3 regions of the Aggregatibacter aphrophilus ATCC 33389 genome follow, and region 1 is predicted to be linked to each of the others. Evidence: riboswitches for the same ligand, from Rfam matches in the RefSeq annotation. Region 1 holds a riboswitch; each other region holds the start of a gene.
The links. A riboswitch is a leader RNA that binds a small molecule or an ion and turns the genes downstream of it on or off. The one in region 1 is predicted to bind thiamine pyrophosphate.

Region 2: another riboswitch for thiamine pyrophosphate. It lies ahead of thiE (thiamine phosphate synthase); the one in region 1 lies ahead of thiD (bifunctional hydroxymethylpyrimidine kinase/phosphomethylpyrimidine kinase).
Region 3: another riboswitch for thiamine pyrophosphate. It lies ahead of EL144_RS09805 (ABC transporter substrate-binding protein); the one in region 1 lies ahead of thiD (bifunctional hydroxymethylpyrimidine kinase/phosphomethylpyrimidine kinase).

The regions. Positions count from the first base shown of each region.
Region 1 is NZ_LR134327.1:514,162-522,396, reverse strand. It holds gene EL144_RS02725 (DUF2827 family protein) at 61-1,203, shown strand; gene guaB (IMP dehydrogenase) at 1,263-2,729, opposite strand; gene birA (bifunctional biotin--[acetyl-CoA-carboxylase] ligase/biotin operon repressor BirA) at 2,889-3,821, shown strand; gene EL144_RS02710 (glycine zipper 2TM domain-containing protein) at 3,908-4,111, shown strand; TPP riboswitch at 4,265-4,352, shown strand; gene thiD (bifunctional hydroxymethylpyrimidine kinase/phosphomethylpyrimidine kinase) at 4,476-5,279, shown strand; gene thiB (thiamine ABC transporter substrate binding subunit) at 5,321-6,322, shown strand; gene thiP (thiamine/thiamine pyrophosphate ABC transporter permease ThiP) at 6,330-7,958, shown strand; gene thiQ (thiamine ABC transporter ATP-binding protein) at 7,942-8,235, shown strand, end outside.
Region 2 is NZ_LR134327.1:281,648-289,882, reverse strand. It holds partial or broken gene EL144_RS01520 (phosphomannomutase CpsG) at 1-165, shown strand, start outside; gene galU (UTP--glucose-1-phosphate uridylyltransferase GalU) at 187-1,074, shown strand; gene metJ (met regulon transcriptional regulator MetJ) at 1,227-1,544, shown strand; gene rsmE (16S rRNA (uracil(1498)-N(3))-methyltransferase) at 1,616-2,350, shown strand; gene EL144_RS01500 (YqgE/AlgH family protein) at 2,359-2,916, shown strand; gene ruvX (Holliday junction resolvase RuvX) at 2,916-3,335, shown strand; gene eno (phosphopyruvate hydratase) at 3,436-4,746, opposite strand; gene thiE (thiamine phosphate synthase) at 4,928-5,593, opposite strand; TPP riboswitch at 5,663-5,761, opposite strand; gene pyrG (glutamine hydrolyzing CTP synthase) at 5,904-7,538, opposite strand; gene brnQ (branched-chain amino acid transport system II carrier protein) at 7,735-8,235, shown strand, end outside.
Region 3 is NZ_LR134327.1:2,039,119-2,047,353, reverse strand. It holds gene EL144_RS09810 (helix-turn-helix domain-containing protein) at 1-193, opposite strand, end outside; gene EL144_RS09805 (ABC transporter substrate-binding protein) at 347-1,402, opposite strand; TPP riboswitch at 1,485-1,587, opposite strand; gene EL144_RS09800 (DHA2 family efflux MFS transporter permease subunit) at 1,655-3,172, opposite strand; gene EL144_RS09795 (EmrA/EmrK family multidrug efflux transporter periplasmic adaptor subunit) at 3,182-4,342, opposite strand; gene EL144_RS09790 (Dps family protein) at 4,533-5,015, shown strand; gene parC (DNA topoisomerase IV subunit A) at 5,295-7,547, opposite strand; gene parE (DNA topoisomerase IV subunit B) at 7,707-8,235, opposite strand, start outside.

The sequences.
Region 1 (8,235 bases):
CACCTGCCTTTGTAGGTGAGATTTTTTTATCAAAGAATTTTATGGTTTTCGGAGATGTGTATGTCGCGTAAATATAAAATCGGTATCACCTGCAATTTTGAATCCAACGTGCCTGATATTTGGGCGAATGGCGTGAATCAAAATGTCGTTTTCCTTTATCGGTTATTTGAAGCATCTTCTATTGTGGAGGATGTGGTTTTAGTATCTTGGGGGCCAGAGAAAAAATCTACGCCGCCAAGCGGGTTTATGATGGATGATGAAGCCTTAAACTGTGCTTATGTGGAAGATGTCATTGATGAGCTGGATGTGTTAATTGAAGGCACTTTAGTGATTGAACCGCAATATATGCACCGTATGCACGATCATGGCGGCAAAATCGTATGCTATAAAATGGGCAACGATTATGTTATGGATATGGAATATTTTCTGTTTGATAAAAAAGGTGGGCGCACATTTAATGGTACGGTATATGATAGCAACTGGATCATTCCGCAAAATATGAATATGTGCGCTTCTTATTTTGCCATTATGCATCGTTGCAAGTCTTATCAAGTACCGGCCATTTGGGCGCCGACCTTCTGTGACAAAGTGATTCGTCGTATTAAAAACGAACATAATATCGACTTTGGTTATAAACCGAATCAAGAGAAAAAATCTCGTCGAATGGCTTCTTTTGAAGCAAACATTAATGTGTTTAAAACCTGTTTTACGCCAATTTTGATTTGTGAGCAGGCGTATCGTATGGCGCCGGAAAAAATCGGGCATGTTTATATGTGCAATACTTACGATAAAAAAGACAATCCGACTTTCTTTAATTTTATCGGCCGCACAGAATTGGTGAAAGATAACGTGATGACCGTAGAAGGGCGCTATCAAATGCCGGATTTTCTTGCCCGTTACACGGATATTGTGGTCAGCCATCAATGGGAGAATGGGCTGAATTATGCCTACAATGATGCGCTTTATGGCGGTTATCCGTTCATCCACAATTCTAAATTATTGCCGAAAGGCGTCGGTTATTATTACGACCAATTTGATGCGTTTGAAGGCGCACGGGTGCTGTTGGATGTGATCGATAATCACGACAAACATCATGCGGATTATGTGAAGCGAGCCAATGAATATCTGGAATCGCAATCACCAACCAATCTGGTGAATATTTATTGTTACGAGAAAGAATTGAAGCGTTTATTTGAGGAATAAAAAAGTACGGTCGATTTAAAAAACGTTTTTAAAACCGACCGCACTTTTTATATGCAGAATTAGCTCATGCGATAATTTGGCGCTTCTTTGGTGATGGTGACATCATGTACATGGCTTTCTTTAACGCCGGCACCGCTGATACTTACGAATTGGGCTTTGGTGCGTAATTCGTCGATAGTGGCACAGCCGGTTAAGCCCATACAGGAACGTAAACCGCCCATTTGTTGATGGATGATTTCTTTGAGCAAGCCTTTATAAGGAATGCGCCCTTCAATGCCTTCCGGTACTAATTTATCCGCGGCGTTATCTGATTGGAAATAACGATCGCTGGATCCTTTTGCCATAGCACCAAGTGAACCCATACCACGATAAGATTTGAAGGCTCGGCCTTGATATAACTCGATTTCGCCCGGCGCTTCTTCTGTTCCTGCGAACATTGAGCCTACCATTACGCAACTTGCGCCGGCCGCAATGGCTTTGGCGATGTCGCCGGAATAACGAATACCGCCATCGGCAATCACCGGAATACCGCGATCTTTTAAAGCTTCCGCCGCATCGGAAATCGCAGTAATTTGTGGCACACCCACGCCGGTGACGATACGGGTGGTGCAAATGGAACCCGGGCCAATCCCCACTTTCACAGCACTAGCGCCAGCGTCAGCTAGGGCAATGGCGCCTTCAGCAGTGGCAACGTTGCCTGCGATAATCGGTAGATTCGGGTATTTCGCGCGGGTTTCGCGTACACGTTGTAACACGCCTTCAGAATGGCCGTGAGAGGAGTCGATAAGCAACACATCCACACCAGCCTTCACTAAGGCATCAATGCGTTCTTCATTACCGGCACCCGCGCCAACTGCTGCGCCAACGCGTAAACGGCCAAATTCATCCTTACAAGCGTTCGGTTTTTGTTCGGCTTTTTGATAGTCTTTTAAGGTGATCATGCCTTTCAATTTGAAATTATCGTCCACAACTAACACTTTCTCTACGCGGTGTTCGTGCATTAATTGGAAAATTTCTTCCCGTTGGGCATCTTCTTTTACAGTTACTAAGCGATCTTTCGGGGTCATTAAATCAGCTACGGTTTTAGTCGTATCGGATACAAAACGCGTGTCACGGCCAGTGATAATACCTACTAAATTTTTGTCGGCATCTACCACAGGGTAACCTGCAAAACCATTTTTCTGTGCAATGGCTTTAAGTTCGCTGATAGTTAAATTCGGCGGTACGGTGATTGGATCGGAAACCACACCGCTTTCAAATTTTTTCACTTTGCGGACGCGATTTACTTGGCGTTCAATCGTCATATTTTTATGAATGAAACCAATGCCGCCTTCTTGCGCGAGAGAAATGGCTAATTTCGCTTCGGTTACGGTGTCCATTGCTGCAGATAACATAGGAATGCTTAAGCGAATGGTAGAGGTTAATTGGGTTGAAAGGTTCGCTGTGTTAGGTAACACGGTAGAGTGAGCGGGAACGAGAAGAACGTCGTCAAACGTGAGTGCTTCTTTTAGGATGCGTAATGCCATTGCAATATCTCTCTTATGATTAATGATGAAAAAATATTGCGGGCGGATTATACAGATTTGCCCTGCTTTTGGAAAGAAAAAATTGTAAAAAGACGGGATTTTTAGCGTATGATAACCGCCGATAAAATACATTAGCCAACCCAAGTTATAGGAATACACATGGCAAAATTAATCGAACTTCTTATCGGTGGCGTAGAAAATTCATTGGAAAATTTGACCGCACTTTTAGGCTGTAACAAAGCGGAATTGTTAAACGAGGTCGCGCAATTGGAACAGCAAGGGTTATGTTTTGAGCTGGAAGGCGATCATCTTTATTTGGTTCCTGAGTTACCGCTACTTAATGAACAGCGCTTAGCTCAAGCCTTGCAGCCTTATCATGTCACGTTAAAGCCAGTGATTTCCTCAACCAATCAGTATTTATTGGATAATATTGAAACGCTGCAAAAAGGTGATCTTTGCTTGGCGGAATACCAAAGTGCAGGGCGTGGACGTCGCGGAAGGCAATGGATTTCCCCTTTTGCCGGGCAGATTATTTTGAGCTTTTATTGGCAGTTAGATCCAAGTAAACCTTTAGATGGCTTGAGTTCGGTGACTGGGCTCGCTATCGTGCAGTCGTTGGTGGAATTGGATATGTACGGCTTTCAAGTGAAATGGCCGAATGATATTTTGGTCAATGATCGAAAACTGGCGGGCATTTTGGTGGAAATTATCAATCGTCCAAACGGCAAATTAAATTTGGTCATAGGCATTGGCATGAATGTTTCACTTGGGCAGGAAAAGCATATCGACCAGCCGTGGGCGGAATTAAGTGAGTTTTTTCCCGATATCGATCGTGAACAGATCATTATCCAAATGGTGAAAACCATTTATCGTTATTTGTCTCATTTTGAGCAGCACGGTATTGACGCGGAAATACAACAACAATGGTTGGAACATGATGCGTATTTCGGTACGGAAGTGAATGTGATTACTGAAAAGAGCATGATTTCCGGCATTGACCAAGGTATCAATAGCAGTGGCCATTTGTGTTTAATGACGCAAGATGGCGTTCGGTACTTTAATGCCGGCGAGGTGTCATTGCGTAAAAAGTAAAACTTTTTAGCAAAAGCTCAGTCTAACGTGCTGAGTATAAACAAGAACATTACTCATATCATTTAAGCAACTAATGAGGTTTTAAAATGAAAAAGATTGTTCAAATTCTCGGTATTGTTACCTTAGCTGTCGCGTTAACCGGTTGCCACAATTTAAGCAGAACGCAGAAAAATACTGCGATTGGTGCTGCGGTTGGTGGTGTGGCCGGTAATGTAATCGGTGGCTCAACCGGCGCAACCCTAGGTGGTGCGGCATTAGGCGGCTTAATCGGTAGCCAAGTCGGTAAGTAATCAGACTTATCTACACCAATCAATAAAAAGTGCGGTCAGAAATAAATGTGTTTCTGACCGCACTTTTTTTAACTCATTCTCTTCAATTACATTTTTCCATGAAAATTCCGTTGTCCTCTTGTCACGCATAGCCAAAATCGATAGACTGAAAGCCGTTATTAGTCGGGGTGCTTCGTGCTGAGATAATACCCGTGAACCTGATACAGTTAATACTGACGTAGGAAACTAATCGGAGAATCAAATTTCCTTTCTTTTCTCTCATCTTCATTCGTCATTATTGCCAATTCACTCTTTTCCTTAAATAAAGGAACAATTATGCAATATGGTTTATGTGTTTCCTCTTCGTTAAATCGCGGAGGATATTATGAGTAACATCGTTCAAGCTTTAACCATTGCCGGCTCGGACAGCGGTGGTGGCGCCGGCATTCAAGCTGATCTAAAAACTTTTCAAATGCGTGGCGTGTTCGGCACATCGGTGATTACGGCAATTACTGCGCAAAACACGTTGGGCGTGTTTGATATTCACCCCATTCCCCTGCAAACCATTCAAAGCCAGCTGAAAGCTATCGCCGATGATTTCACGATTAGCGCCTTTAAAATCGGTATGTTAGGCACGGCAGAAATAATCGAGTGTGTCGCTGAGGCATTAACGCAATATGATTTTAGACCGTTGGTGTTGGATCCTGTGATGATTGCCAAAGGCGGTGCGCCGTTGCTGCAACAAAGTGCGGTGGATTCTTTGGTTAAATTTTTATTGCCGCAGGCGGAGGTGATTACTCCGAATTTACCGGAAGCGATGGCATTAACCGGCATAGACATTGTGGATGAGCAAAGCGCCCAACGAGCCGCGCAAATGTTGCAGGCGCAGGGCGTAAAAACGGTGGTAATTAAAGGTGGACATAGCGGCAATTCGCAAAGCGCGGAGTGTTGCGATTGGATTTTTACCCCTAACGAACATTTTGTTTTGCAATCGCCACGCTATCCGACGCCACACACTCACGGCACAGGTTGCACGTTTTCCGCCTGCCTCACTGCAGAATTAGCCAAAGGGGCGGATATTCGATCCGCCGTGCAAACCGCCAAGGCGTATATCGGTGCCGTCATTAGCCACCCGTTAAATATTGGCCACGGACATGGGCCGATCAATCATTGGACATATCAAGAATAAGGTTTAATTTAACGTCAATTTAATCTCACTAAGGACTTGTTATGAAAAAAACAATTTTATTTTTCACCGCACTTTCATTTTCCACTGCCGTTTTAGCCGGCCAACAGGCGCAAAACGTGAATATTTATACCTACGATTCCTTCACTTCCGACTGGGGCGCCGGGCCGAAAATAAAACAGGGATTTGAGCAAAAATACCCGCTGTGCAAAGTGAATTATATGCCTTTTGAAAGTGGCGGTACGCTGTTTAATCGAGTGCGTTTGGAAGGGCATAAAACCAAGGCAGACATTGTGTTAGGTTTGGATAATTTTGTGTTGGAAGAGGCCAAAAAAAGCAAACTGTTTGATATCAATCACGTGGATTTAAGCAAACTCAGTTTGCCGACCCAATGGCAAGACAACACCTTCCTGCCTTATGATTTTGGTACTTATGCGTTTGTGTATGACAAAGATAAAGTCAAGAATCCGCCGAAAAGTTTAAAAGAATTGGTCGAACGTGAAGATTTGCGTGTCATCTATCAAGACCCACGCACCAGCAGTGTCGGTCGTGGTTTGTTGGTGTGGATGAATACCGTTTACCCGGCAGAACAAGTGGCGCAGGCGTGGCAACAATTGGCCAAACACACGGTGACGGTAGGTAAAGGCTGGTCTGACACTTATGGTGCCTTTTTGAAAGGTGAGGCGGATGTGGTGTTAAGCTACAGCACATCGCCGTTATATCACCAATTATTTGAAAATAAAGAAAATTACGCAGCCACACAGTTTGTCGAAGGCAATGTGATGCAAGTAGAATTGGCGGCACGGGTGGTGGAGCATAAGAACCAATGTGCCGATCAATTTATGGCGTATTTGATCACACCTGAAGCACAAAAACACATTGTCAGCGCCAATGTGATGTTCCCGGTGATTCAAGAAGCGGTGGAACCGCACTTTGATGCCTTAAAAGCGCAAAAACTACAAGAAACCTTTTTGGACACTTCGGCGGCAACATCGGACGCGTTAAAAAGATGGATCAGCCAATGGCAAACCACCTTAACAAAGTAATCCATTAATGTTTGCGTTGTTTTCCAACTCACAATTCCGCCCACGTCATTATCTGGGCGGAATGTTTGTTATTTTATTTATCACGCTGTTTTATACGGGTGCGTTGCGTGCTGTGTTGGCGGAAGGCAGCTATGACTGGCGACTGATTTTTCATGATGCTTATTTGCACCATGTTATTGCCTTTAGTTTAGGGCAGGCCTTGCTTTCGGCATTGTTGTCTTTGTTTTTCGGTATGCTGTTGGCGCGTGCGTTTTATTATATGGATTTTATCGGCAAAAATTTTTTGCTGAAAATCATGTCGCTCACCTTTGTATTGCCGGTGTTGGTCGCCATTTTCGGGTTAATCGGCGTGTATGGCGCGTCGGGTTGGATTGCGCAAATCTTGCATTTTTTTGACCGCACTTGGGCGGGGAGCATTTACGGCTTGTCGGGCATTTTAATTGCTCATGTCTTTTTTAACATTCCGCTTGCGACCAAACTCTTTCTGCAAAGTTTGGAAGCGATTCCTTACCAACAACACCAACTGGCGGCACAACTAAATATACGTGGATGGCGCTTTGTGCGTTTAGTGGAATGGTATTATTTACGCCAACAAATTCTGCCTTCGTTCAGCCTGATTTTCATGTTATGTTTCACCAGTTTCACTGTCGTGTTAACACTCGGTGGCGGGCCGCAATATACCACGCTGGAAACTGCCATTTATCAGGCGATTTTGTTTGAGTTTGATTTGCCGAAGGCGGCGTTGTTTGCGTTGTTACAATTTATTTTTTGTCTGTTACTGTTTAGTGTGAGCAGTTGGTTTAGCCGTACAACGCAAACCAGTTTGAGCAGTGGCTATCGTTGGTTTACCCGGCCGCAAAGTGCGGTGAAAATTTTCCACATTTTTTTGCTTGCCCTATTTGTGTTATTTATGTTGTCGCCGTTATTGAATATTATTATCGGCGCGCTAACATCGGAAAAATGGCTCGCTGCATGGCAAAACCCGCAACTTTGGAAGGCTTTAGCCTATTCCTTAACTATCGCGCCGGCTTCCGCCTTGTTGGCATTGCTTATGGCGGTGGCGTTATTGTTGTTATCCCGTCGTTTGCAATGGTTGTATTATGTGAAAACCGCGCACTTTATTATTAATGCAGGCATGGTGATTTTGGCGATTCCCATTTTAGTTCTCGCTATGGGGTTGTTTTTATTGTTGCGTGAAATTGACTTTAACAACGCTTATTTATTTGCCATTGTGGTGGTTTGTAACGCGTTAAGTGCGATGCCCTTTGTGTTACGAATTTTAAGTGTGCCGTTTAACAATAATATGCAATATTACGAACGCCTGTGTAATTCCCTTGGCATTGTAGGCTGGCAGCGATTTCGTTTAATTGAATGGCACGATCTGCGCACGCCGATAAAATACGCACTTGCCTTGGCATTCGCGCTATCGTTAGGGGATTTCACCGCCATTGCGTTATTCGGTAATCAAGATTTTACCTCGTTGCCACATTTGTTGTATCAACAATTAGGTAGCTATCGCAACGCAGAAGCGGCAGTTACCGCAGGCATTTTGCTGTTATTGTGCGGCATAATATTTGCCTTGCTTGAGCAACAAAAAGACGAACAACAAAAGGAACAGTATGATTCGTTTAGATAAGGTATTTTTAGCCGATAACATCATGCCCATGACGTTTGATTTGCACGTGGCGGCAGGGGAGCGTATTGCCATTATCGGGCCAAGTGGTGCAGGCAAAAGTACCTTGCTTAATTTGATTGCCGGCTTTGTTTTGCCGACCCGTGGCGAAGTTTGGCTCAACGGTGAAAATCATACGCAAAGCGCGCCTTATGGACGCCCTGTGTCTATTTTGTTTCAAGAGAACAATGTGTTTCCGCACTTAACCGTTTGGAAAAATTTGGCGTTAGGCTTAAAAATA
Region 2 (8,235 bases), 230 kb from region 1:
TGACTTGCTTTAAAGCTTACAATATCCGTGGCCGTTTAGGCGAAGAATTAAATGTGGATATTGTCTATCGTATAGGTCGTGCATTTGTGCAGTTTTTGAAGCCCAACAATAATTATCGTTGATGGCGATGTTTGCTTAATGAGTAAAGAATTTAAAAGTGCGGTTTTTTATACAAGGAAAAAGTAAATGAAAGCGATTATTCCTGTCGCAGGCTTAGGTACGCGTATGTTACCTGCAACTAAAGCAATTCCAAAAGAGATGTTAACTTTAGTGGATAAACCGCTCATTCAATATGTGGTAAATGAATGTGTTGCAGCGGGCATTAAAGAAATTGTGTTGGTGACCCATTCTTCCAAAAATGCCATTGAAAACCATTTTGATACTTCCTTTGAGTTGGAAACCATGTTGGAAAAACGCGTTAAGCGTCAGCTCTTGGAAGAAGTTCGTTCTATTGTGCCGAAAAACGTAACAATTATGCATGTCCGCCAAGGCAATGCGAAAGGTTTGGGGCATGCGGTATTGTGCGGTCGTCCGTTGGTGGGCAATGAGCCTTTTGCCGTGGTATTACCAGATGTATTACTTGCCGAATTTTCTGCTAATCAGAAAAAAGAAAATTTGTCAGCTATGTTAAAACGCTTTAAGCAAACTCAGGCCAGTCAAATCATGGTAAGCCCAGTTAAACCTGAAGAAGTTAGCAGTTATGGTATTGCCGATTGCGGTGGCGTTGAAATTCCTCCGGGTGAAAGTACTAAAATTGATAATATTGTCGAAAAACCAAGCATAGATGATGCACCATCAAATTTGGCAGTTGTCGGTCGTTATGTGTTCTCTGCGGCGATTTGGGATTTATTGGAAAAAACTCCGGTTGGTGTGGGGGATGAAATTCAGTTAACTGATGCGATTGATATGCTTATCGACCAGGAAACCGTAGAGGCATTCCATATGACCGGTGTTTCTTACGATTGCGGCGATAAAATTGGTTATATGAAAGCCTTCGTTGAATATGGTTTGCACCATAATAAACTTTCTGGTGAATTCAAATCTTACTTAAAAGATTTAGTAAAAACGTTTTAATTCTATTAAATAAAAAGGCATCGATGAGATGCCTTTCTTTTTTTCCTAATTTTAAGAATAGAAATCTAGCAGTCTTCACGGCTAGATTGTTATTTTTATTATTTTTTATTAGAATATTTAGACAATTAATAAGGTTATTTCAGGAATCAGTTATGGCGGATTGGAACGGACAATACATTAGCCCTTATGCGGAACATGGTAAGAAAAGCGAACAAGTGAAAAAAATTACGGTATCTATTCCGATTAAAGTGCTTGAGATTTTGACCAATGAACGCACCCGTCGACAAATTCGTAATTTACGCCACGCGACTAACAGTGAATTGCTCTGTGAGGCCTTTTTGCATGCATTTACCGGTCAACCTTTGCCGACAGATGAGGATTTGCTAAAAGAGCGCAGTGATGAAATCCCTGAAGAAGCGAAACTGATCATGCGTGAATTAGGTATTGATCCGGCCAAATGGGAATATTAATTTCTCATTTCTCTCTTTGCCCTCTTCTTTTCTGTTATGATAGGACTATGATTTTTAGTTAATGTTCTATTATGCGAGTACCTAGAATTTATCATCCCACTGCGTTGAATCATCTCACTTTTTGCACCTTGTCCGAAGACGGTGCCAACCATGTGGGACGTGTTTTACGTATGCTGCCCGGCGAACACCTTGAACTTTTTGACGGTACTAACCATATATACCAAGCTGTTATTACTCAGGTAGGTAAAAAATCCGTTGATGTCGAGATTTTAAGCCAACAGTTTGACGATAGAGAAAGCCCGTTGTCAATTCATCTTGGCCAAGTTATTTCTCGTGGCGAGCGAATGGAATTTACCATTCAAAAATCCGTCGAATTAGGCGTGAATGTAATTACACCGCTGTGGTCGGAACGCTGTGGTGTGAAGTTAGATAGCGATCGCATGGAGAAAAAAATCCAACAATGGCAAAAAATCGCGATTGCCGCCTGTGAGCAATGTGGGCGCAATAAAATTCCGGAAATTCGCCCGTTAATGAAGTTACAACAATGGTGTGCCGAGCAGGATGACACACTAAAATTGAATTTACATCCGAGGGCAACTCATTCCATTCGTACGTTACCGGCCATTCCGGCCGCCGGCGTGCGCTTATTAATTGGTTCTGAAGGTGGTTTATCGCCACAAGAAATCGCACAAACCGAGCAACAAGGGTTTGTGGAAGTCTTATTAGGAAAACGCGTATTACGCACTGAAACGGTAGCAATGGCGGCAATAACCGCATTACAAGTCTGTTTTGGTGATTTGGGGTAAGAATTATGATGGATTTACAAGATCATCTATTAATTGCCATGCCAAATTTAGATGACAGTTATTTTTATCGGACGGTCATTTATATTTGTGAGCATAACGAAAAAGGGTCTATGGGATTGGTCATTAACCAACCAACGGATTTGAGCATTGCGGAGCTAGGCGCCAAAATGAATTTTATGATGGTAACCGACCGCACTTATAACGACAAACTGGTGCTTGCCGGTGGGCCGGTGAATATCGATCGCGGTTTTATTTTGCACACCAACACCCCAAATACCTTTGATCATAGTTATAAAGTCAATGACAATCTCGTTTTGACAACCTCTGCCGACGTGGTAGATACCTTCGGTACCATGGGCGAACCGGAGAAATATTTGGTTACCTTAGGTTGTGCCAGTTGGGAGCCGAATCAGTTAGAGCAAGAGATTGTTCACGATTCTTGGTTGGTTGTGCCGGCGACGGAGCAAATTCTGTTTGATTTGCCATACGATCAGCGTTGGTTCGCAGCCAATCAGTTGCTTGGCATTGATGGACATAACTTTGTTGGTCAAGTTGGGCATTGTTAATGGGCATTACCGTTTTGGCGTTTGATTTCGGCACAAAAAGCATTGGCTGTGCGGTTGGTCAAAGCATCACCGGTACGGCGCAGTCTTTGCCGGCGTTTAAAGCGCAAGATGGCATTCCTAATTGGGACGCCATTGGCAAAACCATTAAAGAATGGCAACCGGCTCGAATTGTCGTCGGTTTGCCACTGAATATGGATGGCTCCGAACAAGAGCTGACCTTACGCGCCAAAAAATTCGCCAATCGCCTACATGGGCGCTTTAACTTGCCGGTGGAGTTACAGGATGAGCGCCTCACGACCACAGAAGCACGCAGTGAAATTTTCAGTCGTGGCGGTTATCGTGCCTTAAATAAAAGCAAAGTGGACGGTATTTCCGCTTGTTTAATATTGGAAAGTTGGTTTGAGCAATACAGTGAATAAATTGCTTTAAAAAAACACATAAAAAAATCACCGCACTTTTATTTTTCAACAAAAAGTGCGGTGTTTTTTAGCGAGTTTTAATAACTGCGATGGTTATTAATTAAGCTTGACCTTTAACCGCTTTTAAGCCTGGGAACGGAGCCGGTGTGCCGGAGCGCTCTAATGCTTCTTCGATACGGATTAATTGGTTGTATTTCGCAATACGGTCAGAACGGCTCATAGAACCAGTTTTGATTTGACCTGCTGCTGTACCAACCGCTAAATCTGCGATGGTTGCATCTTCAGTTTCACCTGAACGGTGAGAGATCACCGCGGTGTAACCTGCATCTTTCGCCATTTTGATGGCAGCTAAAGTTTCAGTTAAAGAACCGATTTGGTTGAATTTGATTAAGATGGAGTTTGCGATACCTTTTTCGATACCTTCTTTTAAGATTTTAGTGTTAGTTACGAATAAGTCGTCGCCCACTAATTGAACGCGGTCGCCTAACACTTTAGTTTGGTATGCAAAACCTTCCCAGTCAGATTCGTCTTGACCGTCTTCGATAGATACGATTGGGTATTGTTTAGTTAATTCTTCTAAATAGTGAGTGAACTCTTGAGAAGTGAATGAACGGCCTTCGCCTTTCATTTCGTATTTACCGGTTTCTTTGTTGTAGAACTCAGAAGATGCGCAGTCCATTGCTAAAGTCACGTCTTTACCTAATACATAACCTGCTTTTTCAACAGCTTCTTTGATACAGGCTAAAGCGTCAGCGTTAGAAGCTAAGTTTGGTGCGAAACCACCTTCGTCACCTACAGCAGTGCTCATGCCTTTATATTTTAATACTTTCGCAAGGTTGTGGAATACTTCAGCACCGATACGAAGTGCTTCACGTAATGTTTTCGCACCAACCGGTTGGATCATGAATTCTTGGATATCAACGTTGTTGTCTGCGTGTTCACCACCGTTGATGATGTTCATCATTGGTAATGGCATAGAGTAAACGCCTGGGGTGCCATTTAATTCTGCGATGTAAGCGTAAAGCGGAAGACCTTTAGATGCCGCTGCTGCTTTGGCGTTAGCAAGAGAAACGGCAAGAATCGCGTTTGCACCGAAATTAGATTTGTTGTCGGTGCCGTCTAAATCGATCATGATTTGGTCGATTTCAGCTTGGTTAGAAGCATCTTTGCCAAGAATTGCTTCAGCAATCGGACCATTTACCGCTGCAACAGCTTTTAATACGCCTTTACCTAAGAAACGGGATTTGTCGCCGTCGCGTAATTCTAAGGCTTCACGGGAACCGGTAGAAGCACCTGATGGCGCGGCTGCAAGGCCAACGAAACCGCCTTCTAAATGAACTTCGGCTTCCACAGTTGGGTTACCGCGTGAGTCGATAATTTCGCGACCAATGACTTTAACGATTTTTGCCATTTTATTTTCCTCATTAAGTTAATCAAAACGGGTTAGACTGTAAATGCTCGATATGATAAAGCTATTTTGCGATTTTGTCTTGTAAAATTGCATATCCTTTGATTTTTCTCACTATTTTACCGGGTGAAGTGCGGTGAGATTTTTTAATGGATTTAAATGGTTCCCGATAAAATCGATGCCTTTAGGAAGCATCGAAATAGTTAAGTAAATTTTTGACCGCACTTTGCCAATCCTCGGCTTGAGTGACCGCACTAATCACCGCAATACTGCTTACGCCCGTCGCGAGAACATCGGCAAAATGCGAGGCTGTAATGCCGCCAATGGCTACAGTCGGTATATCGCCTAAATCTTTTACTTGCGCGGCTAAATTGGCAATGCCCTGTGGCGCGGAAGGCATGATTTTAGATTGCGTGGGGAAAATATGCCCAAGCGCGATATAAGAGGGACGCAAGGGCAACACCAACTCAATTTCTTCTCTATTGTGCGTTGAAACGCCAAGGCGCAGTCCGGCTTGTTGAATTGCATTTAAATCCGCCGTGAGCAAATCCTCCTGTCCCAAATGTACGCCGTAAGCCTGATATTTAATTGCCAACTGCCAAAAATCATCCACAAATAACCGCACTTGATGTTGTTTGGCTAAGGCAATGCAACGGGCGATTTCCTCTTCTGCTTGTTCCGGCGAGCGATCTTTAATGCGAATTTGCAAGGTTTTTACGCTGGCATGAATGAGCCGTTCAATCCATTCGTAACTGTCCACAATAACATACAACCCCAACTTAAATTCGGTGGGCGCAAAAGGGGCATTGGGTGGAACAATTTCGGCTAAGTTAGACACTGATGTTGGCATAGCAAGTTCCAATGAATGAAATTAATGGAATGTAAAATGAATGAAAAATTGCTTGCTCACAGCGCAATAAGAAAAGGAAAACTTGTTTCCTACGCAGGGATTACCCCAACAGGTTCACGGATCCCGCAATGTTGCGATCTCAGCCTTCCGGCACTCCGACAAGCGGACTTTACTATAATCAACGGGGGAAGAAAGGACAAGGAGAAAACTGGTTTTTTGTGAGACAGGTCACAGTGAGAAAACAAAAAGCGCGGTCAAAAATCCAAGTGTTTTTTTGACCGCACTTTCATTTCAATTTTTCAGAAATTTGTTAGTCGGATTTTTTCTGATTGTCTTTTGCCACTTTCACAAAGCCGTCAAATAATGGGTGGCCGTCACGTGGCGTAGACGTAAATTCCGGATGGAATTGGCAAGCGATAAACCAAGGATGGTTTGGTACTTCGATGATTTCCACCAATTTTTTATCGGCGGATAAACCGGTCACTTTCAGACCTGCTTTTTCGATTTGCGGAAGCAATACGTTGTTTACTTCATAACGGTGACGGTGACGCTCTTCGATAGTTTCGGCGCCGTACAATTGGCGTGCCAGGCTACCTTCTGCTAAATGGCATTTTTGTGCGCCAAGACGCATGGTGCCGCCCAAGTCGGATTTGTCACTGCGAACTTCAGTGTTGCCGTCGGCGTCTTGCCATTCAGTAATTAAACCTACCACCGGTTGTTCACAAGTGCGGTCGAATTCGGAAGAGTTTGCGTGGCTCATGCCGGCGACATGACGGGCAAATTCGATTAACGCCACTTGCATACCTAAGCAAATGCCTAAATACGGAATATTGTTTTCACGCGCATATTTGGCGGTGAGGATTTTGCCTTCTACGCCACGATAGCCAAAGCCGCCCGGCACTAAAATACCGTCTAAGCCTTTTAAGATCTCTACGCCTTTGGTTTCTACATCTTGTGAGTCGATGTATTTAATATTCACGGTTAAACGATTTTTGAAGCCTGCGTGTTTTAAGGCTTCGTTCACGGATTTATACGCATCCGGCAATTCGGTGTATTTGCCCACCATGCCGATGGTGACTTCGCCTGTTGGGTTGGCTTGTTGGTATAACACTTGTTCCCATTCGGATAAATCCGCTTCCGGGCAGGTTAAGTGGAAACGATCACAAATAAAATCATCCAAGCCTTGAGATTTCAATAGCGCCGGGATTTGGTAAATGGAAGACACGTCTTTCAGAGAAATGACCGCGCGTTCCGGTACATTACAGAATAAAGCGATTTTGGCGCGTTCGTTCGGTGGCACCATACGATCGGAACGGCAAATGAGCACATCCGGCTGAATCCCGATGGAGAGTAATTCTTTTACGGAATGTTGCGTCGGTTTAGTTTTGACTTCGCCTGCGGTCGGAATGTATGGAACGAGCGTTAAATGCATGAAAATGGTACGTTCACGTCCCACTTGCACGGCAAGCTGACGCAAAGCTTCCAAGAACGGTAGTGATTCGATATCGCCCACGGTGCCGCCCACTTCCACGATGGCGATATCATGTCCCGCAGCACCATCAATCACGCGCGCTTTAATTTCGTTAGTAATGTGGGGGATCACTTGAATAGTGGCGCCCAAGTAGTCGCCGCGACGCTCTTTGCGTAGTACTTCAGAATAGATTTTGCCTGTAGTGAAATTGTTGCGTTTGGTCATTTTGGTACGAATGAAACGTTCGTAGTGACCTAAGTCCAAGTCAGTTTCTGCGCCGTCTTGGGTTACGAAAACTTCACCATGCTGGGTCGGGCTCATGGTGCCCGGATCGACGTTGATGTAAGGGTCGAGTTTCATGATTGTGACATTCAAACCGCGCGCTTCTAGGATTGCGGCAAGTGATGCTGCTGCAATGCCTTTACCAAGCGAAGAAACCACACCGCCTGTGACGAAAATATAATTGGTAGCCATAAGAAACCTACATTGTTGCTATTGTGATGGATGGAAAATTTAGGATAAAGATAAATCTATCAAGACGGGAGCGTAGTTTACAACAAAGGCGGAATTAACTCAATCACCGCTCAGGTGAATTGCAGCTAAAGTGCGGTCGAATAAAGCAACGTTTTTGTGCATTTTGTACTGTTTCATTACGAATTGAAGGGTTTTTATAGTAGAATGCCCCGGCTTTTTATCACAAGAGAAATTTATTATGTTTTCACGCAAAGATATTATTGTTTTAGGTATGATGATTTTCGCCCTATTTTTAGGCGCAGGGAATATCATTTTTCCGCCAATGGAAGGCTACACGGCAGGGCAGCATTGGGCAACCGCCGCCTTAGGATTTATTTTAACAGGCGTATTAATGCCATTTATCACCTTGGTTGTGGTGTCAATTTTAGGACGTGGCGAAGAACTTACCCGCTATTTACCAAAATGGGCAGAAGTGACTTTTTTGGTTATGTTGTATTTGGTGATTGGTTCCACTTTCGCTATGCCACGAATCACCAACGTGGCATACGAAATGGCATTAGTGCCGTTAGATCTTGTAGCAGATACACCAGCAACTCACCTGATTTTTGCTGTGGTCTTTAACATTATCGCCATGCTATTTATGCTTAAACCAAATACCATTATTTCCAGCGTTGGTAAATTTATGACCCCAGCGTTG
Region 3 (8,235 bases), 810 kb from region 1:
TAAGCTCTAGTTCTAATCCTGCCAGAATTTTAAATAGCGTTTCTAACTTAGTACGCTCCGGCTCATTCTCAAACGCTGAAATTCTGGCTTGGGTCGTTCCGGCGAGTTTAGCAACATCAGTTTGTGACAGATCGCCTTGATAGCGAAATTCACGAATTACATGAGAAAGCATTTTTGCGGTGGTGATAACCATGGTGACTCCTCATACGCTATAGCGTATAGAAATTATTTTATACGCTATGGAGTATAAAATTTGTTTTATATCTTGTAAAGCATAATTTATGCTTTATATTCTGTGTGATATAAACTGTAAACGATTAAAATTTCCACCGCACTTTTCTCCCAACTATTTTTCTCCTTTTACTGTTTCAACCCAACGCTCAATTAAGCGTTTGCTTTCCGCGTCGGCGCCAAAGCGGATGAAGTCAATATCCAATAATTTTAGTTTGCTTGGATCGCTGGCTTTTGGGGACGCTTTCGCATGGATGTTGGCAGGGATTTGGTAAGAGTCGGACTCACGCCATGGGATTTCTTGCGCTTCGGTGTCGAGAACGAAGTCCACGAAGTGTTTGGCATTTTCTAGATTACGTGCGCCTTTGATAATGCTTACCGACCCTAACGTGTAGCCCACGCCTTCACAAGGCAAAATGCCTTTTACTGGTGCGCCTTTGTCTTTTTCACGCACATAGCCGTGCATAAAGGCAATATCAACGCCCACTTCACCGGTAGCTAAATTGCCGGTAGCTAAGCCGCTTTTCGAATATTGTGCCACGTTCGCATTGAGTTTTTTCAAGTAATCAAACGCTTTTTCTTCGCCCCAAAGCTGCACTAATGTCGTCAGAAAAGAATAGCCCGTGCCGGATACGCGGGGATCGGCATACTGAATTTGATTTTTGAATTCCGGTTTGAGCAAATCGGCAAAGCATTTTGGTTCCGGAATATTGAGCTGTTTTAATTTTTCCGTATTCACGCCAATGGCGACTTCCATTAAATAAATGATCGACGTGTAATCACCTCGTTCATCCATTAATTTCTTAAATTGCGGCATGATATTTTTTTGTAACGGAGAACGATAGGTCGCGAGCAAACCTTGGTCGGCGGCTTGTAAGTGCGGTTCAAATGTGCCGCCAAACCATACATCGGCTTGTGGATTTTCTTTTTCTGCTTTGATTTTACCGAGCACGGTGCCGGTGCTGTTTCGTACAAATTGAGCATCCACGTTGTATTTTTCGGCAAAGCGTTTCGTGACTTTTTCACAGGTCACATTTTGTACGCTGCAATAAATGGTCAGTTTGCCTTCCGCTTGGGCGTTGTGTGTATAAAACAGCATTGGAAGTAAGCAAAGTGCGGTCGTTTTTAAGGATGTTTTTAGGGGAGAATAATTTTTAGAAAGCTTGGTCATTGAGTTAATCCTTGGTGAGATTGAAAAACAAAACCAGCTAACAACTAAACGGGAAAATTGGCTGAAATAAGCCATGGAAGCAGAGTGAAGTGCATTAGTTTCCTACGTCAGTGCTAACTGTATCAGGTTCACGGGTATTTCTCAGCTCTGTTATTTAAGCTAACGGAGCACCCCGACTAACGCGCATTACTATAGGCGTTTGTTATTGATTTGTAAATAAAAGTGAAAAATATTTCTTTTTTGGACCGCACTTTAGTGTCGGTTTCCAAAAGGCGGTTTGGCAAACCAGACCAAAATAAATAACACCAAAAACAGCACGGCGGATAACCAAAAAATCTCGTTGGCGCCGATGATAAAACCTTGCGATGTAATGTTACGAGCAAGCAGAGAAGAGGTTTGTTCTTCGCCCATGCCAAAACGCTCCATCATTTGGTAATACTGTTGTGCGTTCGGGTTATACGGGGTAATGGCTTCAGTCAGCTGTGAGTGGTGAACGGCTTCACGGTTATACCACAAGAATGTAGTAAGGGAAGTGCCGATAGAACCGGCGAGGGTTCGCAAAAAGTTAAACAAACTGGAAGCTGAGGCCATTTTGTGCGCCGGTAAATCAGACAGCGTAATGGTGGTGAGCGGCATGAAGAAACAGGCAACAGCTAACCCTTGTACCATTTGCGGCAGTGCCACATCGGCAAAGCTCATGCCCGGTTCAAAGGTAACGGCGCGCCAATAAAAGGTAATGGCATAGACTACAAAGCTGATGGTCACCAAAATACGCATATCGATTTTATGTCCAAACTTACCGATAAGAGGGGATAACAAAATCGGGAACAGTCCTACGGGCGCTGATGCTAAGCCGGCCCAAGTGGCGGTGTAGCCAAAAACCTGTTGCAACAACAAGGGAATTAATACGACGGAGCCGAGGTAAATTAAAAATGCCAAGCTGGTGGATAAACAGCCTACAGTGAAATTGCGTTGCTTGAATAGGGAAATATCTACTACCGGGTTGTCGTCCGTGAGTTCCCAAATGACAAGTGCGCTTAAGGTAACGGCAGAAATGACGGCAAGAATAATGATTTCAGTGGAGTTGAACCAATCCTGCTCACGTCCTTGATCCAGCATTAATTGCAGGCAGCCCACACCTAATACCAACAAGATTAACCCCATCGTATCTATAGGCTGGTGCTGAATTTTACTTTCTCTCGGCATTAAAATTTTCCAGCTGGCACCGATAATGACAAGCCCAATCGGTACGTTAATAAAGAAGATCCACCCCCAATGTAAATTATCACTGATCCAACCGCCGAGAATGGGACCGAAAATCGGTGCAACTACTACGGTCATTGACCAAAATGCCAATGCCATACCCCGTTTTTCGGGAGGATAGTTATTGAGTAGCAAACTCTGAGACAGCGGAATAATCGGGCCTGCCGCTAATCCTTGGAAAATACGGCACAGAATCAACATTTCCAAGCTATGGGAAATGCCGCATAACCAAGAGGCTAAAACAAAAAGTGCGGTGGAAATGAGGAATAATTTTACTTCCCCAAAACGTTTGGCAAGCCAGCCGGTAATCGGAATAGAAATCGCATTGGCGACGCCGAAAGAGGTAATCACCCAAGTGCCTTGGCTGAACGATGCGCCGAGATCGCCCGAAATCGTGGGGATCGCCACGTTTGCAATGGTGGAATCCAATACTTGCATGAACGTGGCAAGAGACAGCGCTAACGTAATGATGCCAAGGGCAGCACCTTCAATAGGTTTTTGCATGATGGGCAAGCCTTAGTTTGTGTTATCGCGAATAATTTTTTCGATGAGATTTTCCACCGCACTTTGATCATAATTCAACGTATTGGTGGAATAGAGCGGCGCAGTACGTTTTTGTTGCGATAACATTTCACCACGGGTATCTGAAATATTCACTTCAACCAAGGTAGATAAGCCCATACGCAACGGGTAGTTAGCGATTTGTTGTGCATCTAAGCTGATACGTACAGGCACACGTTGCACCACTTTGATCCAGTTACCGGTGGCATTTTGGGCAGGGAGCAAAGAAAATGCGCTGCCGGTTCCCATTTCGATACCTTCTACTTTGCCATCAAATTTCACATCATGACCGTATAAATCAAAGGATAATTTCACCGGCTGTCCGATTCGCATATCTTTTAATTGTGTTTCTTTGAAATTGGCATCAACCCACATTTGTTCGTTGGAAATAATTGCCATCAGCGCGCTACCCACGGCAACTTTTTGTCCCACTTGTGTGCTTCGGCGTGCTACATAGCCATCGACCGGGCTGGTGATTTTGGTACGTTGCAAATTGAGCCACGCCTGTTTGACCGAACTGATGGCTTTTTGAATTTCCGGCTGCTCTTTTAGCGGCACATTCATTAATAAGGATTTATTGGCAGCAAGCTGGTTCTTAACCGCTTTTAAGTTGGCTTCCGCTGTCATTACTGCTTCTCTGGCGTGTTGTAGCGATTCTTTATCAATCGCTCCGCTTTTCCCTAACTGTTCACGGCGCGCTAAATCGCCTTGTGCTTTGGTCAACGCCGTTTGGTTGGCTTGAACAGTTGCTTCCAGTTGTTTCACGGTGTAGCCGAGTTGCGAAATTTGGCGTACTGCACTTGCCAAGGTATTTTGTGCTTGGTTGAAACTCAGTTGATAATCCGTGTCATCCAATTCAAGTAACACATCTCCCGCATGCACAAAATCCATGTTTTCTGCATTAATTTGTCGCACGTTTCCGGCAATTTGCGAAGAAATCATCACTTGGTTACCACTCACATAAGCGTCTTCGGTGGTTTGATAATTTTTAATAAAAAAGAACCAATATAATCCGGTGAGAACGGTGATAAGGATGAGGATAAAAAAGAAAATACTTAACGCTTTTTTACGTGTATTTTTGGGGTTGGAAACCGTTGGTTTACTTACTTCTGTCATTTATGTTCCTTTTTGATAGGTTTCGGAAATTGTTTTTTATTATTCAATTTTTATTATCTATCAATTCTATTCGGTGTAACAATTAGCGCTATTATGTGCTTTTTTCTATACTTACGCCAACAAAAACGAACGATTTGGGGTTTATATCGTTCATCTTTTTATAAATTAACAAAGTATAGGAGAACACATTATGTCAAAAACAATGATTGGTTTAGATACCGCAAAATCTGAAGTCTTAGCTGCAAAATTAAATGAATTATTAGCTACTTACCAAGTGTTTTATACCAATGTACGTGGTTATCACTGGAATATTAAAGACGTGAACTTCTTTGAATTACACGCAAAATTTGAAGAAATTTATACTGATCTTGTGGAAAAAGTGGATGAAGTTGCAGAGCGTATTTTGACCTTGGGCTACACACCAAACAATGCGTTCAGCCAATATTTAAGCCATTCCCGTATTAAAGAAGAAATTGCAGTGAGCAGTGCGGCGGCCTGTTTAAGAGGTACTTTAGAAGGTTTCAAAGTCTTGTTGACACAACAACGTGAAATTCTTGCTTTTGCTGCGGATGCAGATGACGAAGGCACCGCTTCACAAATGAGTGATTACATCAAAGAACAAGAAAAATTGATCTGGATGTTCCAAGCTGCTTGCCAAAGCTGCCGCGGTTAATTAATCCTAATCCAAAAGAAAAATCCTGCTTTAACGTATGTTAGGGCAGGATTTTTTGTAAGCAGAGAAAACTCTGAATTAATTCTTCTATATTTATTTTAAGATATATAATGTATCAATGAGTTACATTAACTTAAATGACGAATAAATATCCGCTACGCATAAGTCTTCATCTAAATAATCTTGTGTAGCATTCGCTCTCTGTGTGAAAACATCGCAAAAATCGACCGAACTTTGAGATAGAAAAGGGCGTCATGAGCGCCCTTTGTGTATTGAATTTTATTCCTGTGGTGTCACCACTTCAATTTCTACGTTGCTGTGTAAGCCTCGCGGTAACTGCGTCCCTTTGCGACCCCGTTCGGCACGGAATTTCTGTAAATCTTCCGGCTTCAAGGTCACTTTACGTTTACCGGAATGGAAGACCAGGCTGGAATTTTCCTCAATCAACAATAACCGCACCAGTAATTCGGAACGCGCTTTGGCATTAGCGGATGGAATGGTGACGATTTTGTTGCCTTTGCCTTTAGAGAGTTCCGGTAAATCTTGCACCGGGAAAATCAGCATTCTGCCGGCGGAGGTAAGTGCCACCAAAAGTGCGGTCGGATTTTTCAGTGTTAATGGCGGTAACACTTTGGCATTTTCCAGTAAGGAAATGAGCGCCTTACCGGCTTTGTTACGAGCGACTAAATCGGCGAATTTACAAATAAAGCCATAGCCGGCGTCGGATGCCATGAGCAACGGTTGATCTTCATTTTCAATAAGCAGCTGATCAATGGTTGCGCCTGCCGGCAGGGTAAGTTTTCCGGTGAGCGGCTCACCTTGTGAGCGGGCAGACGGCAGACTTAGCGGATCCAGTGCGTAACTGCGCCCCGTGCTGTCGATAAACACCGCCGGTTGATTGCTTTTACCGTAGGCATGCGCCAAATATTTGTCGCCGGCTTTGTAGCTTAAGCCTTGCGGATCAATGTCATGCCCTTTCGCGCAACGCACCCAACCCATTTCTGATAAAATCACCGTCACCGGTTCTGTCGGCAGCATTTTATTTTCTGCAATGGCTTTGGCTTCCGCTCGTTCAACTAACGGCGAACGGCGTGGGCTGGCGTACGTTTTGGCATCTTGTTGAATTTCTTTTTTCAACAGCGTATTTAAACGGCGTTCGGAGCCTAAAATCTCTTCCAAAGATGACCGCTCTTTTTCTAACTCCGCTTGTTCCGCTTGCAACTGATGTTCTTCTAGTTTCGCCAAATGACGCAAACGCAAGTTCAAAATGGCTTCCGCTTGTGCATCGCTTAAGTTGAAACGTGCCATTAATTCGGCTTTTGGCTCATCTTCGTGACGGATGATTTCGATGACTTCATCAATATTCAAAAAGGCAATCATCAAACCTTGCAAGATATGCAGGCGGGCAAGCACTTTGTCTAACCGATATTGCAAGCGCCGGGTCACGGTGGTGCGACGGAAAGTCAGCCACTCGGTGAGGATTTCCAACAAATTTTTCACTGCCGGTTTGTAATCCAAACCAATCATGTTCATGTTTACACGGTAGCTTTTTTCCAAATCGGTGGTGGCAAATAAATGCGCCATCATGGCATCGGTATCTACGCGATTCGAACGCGGCACGATCACAATGCGCACCGGATTTTCATGATCTGCTTCATCACGAATATCTTCTACCATCGGCAGTTTTTTCGCGGTCATTTGCTCGGCAATTTGTGCAATCACTTTGGATGGCGAGGCTTGGTGCGGCAGGGCGCTGATAATGATTTCCCCGTCTTCCTTTTTCCATGCTGCGCGCATTTTGATAGAGCCGCGACCTTGTTGATATATTTTGCGAATTTCTTCTTTCGGCGAAATGATTTCCGCCTCTGTCGGGAAATCTGGGCCTTGTACTACGGTTAATAAGTCATCCAAGGTAGTTTTCGGATTATCCAGCAACATCACTGCAGCATCGGCGATTTCATTTATATTATGCGGAGGAATATCCGTTGCCATCCCCACCGCGATCCCTGTTGTGCCGTTGAGTAAAATATGTGGTAAACGTGCCGGTAAATATTGCGGTTCTTCTAAGGTGCCATCAAAGTTCGGTTGATAATCTACGGTACCTTGACCGAGTTCAGCCAATAGAACTTCTGAAAGTTTAGATAAACGGGATTCCGTATAACGCATTGCTGCGAAAGATTTAGGATCGTCCACCGCGCCCCAGTTGCCTTGGCCGTCAACCAATGGGTAACGGTAAGAGAAGGGTTGCGCCATTAACACCATGGCTTCATAGCAAGCGCTATCACCGTGCGGGTGGAATTTACCCAACACATCCCCCACAGTACGGGCAGATTTTTTATATTTTGCCGCCGCATTCAGCCCAAGCTCGGACATGGCATAAATAATGCGTCGCTGTACCGGCTTCAAACCATCACCGATAAACGGCAAGGCGCGATCCATGATGACGTACATGGAATAGTTGAGATACGCCCTTTCGGTGAAGTGGCGTAGTGGCATTTGTTCGATGCCTTCGTAGTTGATGGAGTCAGTCATGATTTATTTTTGCGTTTTATTTATGTCGATAATGTTCATTTAATTTATTGGTTTTCGCCAAATTCTCCCTCTTCTGTTAAGAGGAACTGGGGAGATTTAAAGTGCGGTTGATTTTTGAAATGTTTTGAAGTGTTTGAAAATTTCACCGCACTTTTCTTCTTACACAGCCAAATCCACTTGATCCCCGTTCGCTTGCAACCAGTTTTTACGGTCTTCAGCGCGTTTTTTGGCCAGTAGCATATCCATAGTTTCCATTGTTTCTTGGCTTTCTTCGCCTTGTGCTTCAAAGGTGAGTTGCACTAAACGACGGGTGTTCGGATCCATCGTGGTTTCGCGTAATTGCATTGGGTTCATTTCACCCAACCCTTTAAAACGCTGTACGTTCGGCTTGCCTTTTTTCCCTTTCAGACGATCCAAAATAGCCTCTTTTTCGCTTTCATCGAGGGCATAGAAGACTTCTTTGCCTAAGTCGATTCGATAGAGCGGTGGCATCGCTACATACACATGGCCTTGTTCCACCAGTTTCGGGAAATGGCGTAGGAAGAGGGCGCAAAGTAGGGTGGCAATATGTAAACCATCCGAATCCGCATCGGCGAGAATACAGACTTTCCCGTAGCGCAATTGAGATAAATCATCGTTGTCGGGGTCAATACCGAGTGCCACGGCAATGTCATGCACTTCTTGTGAA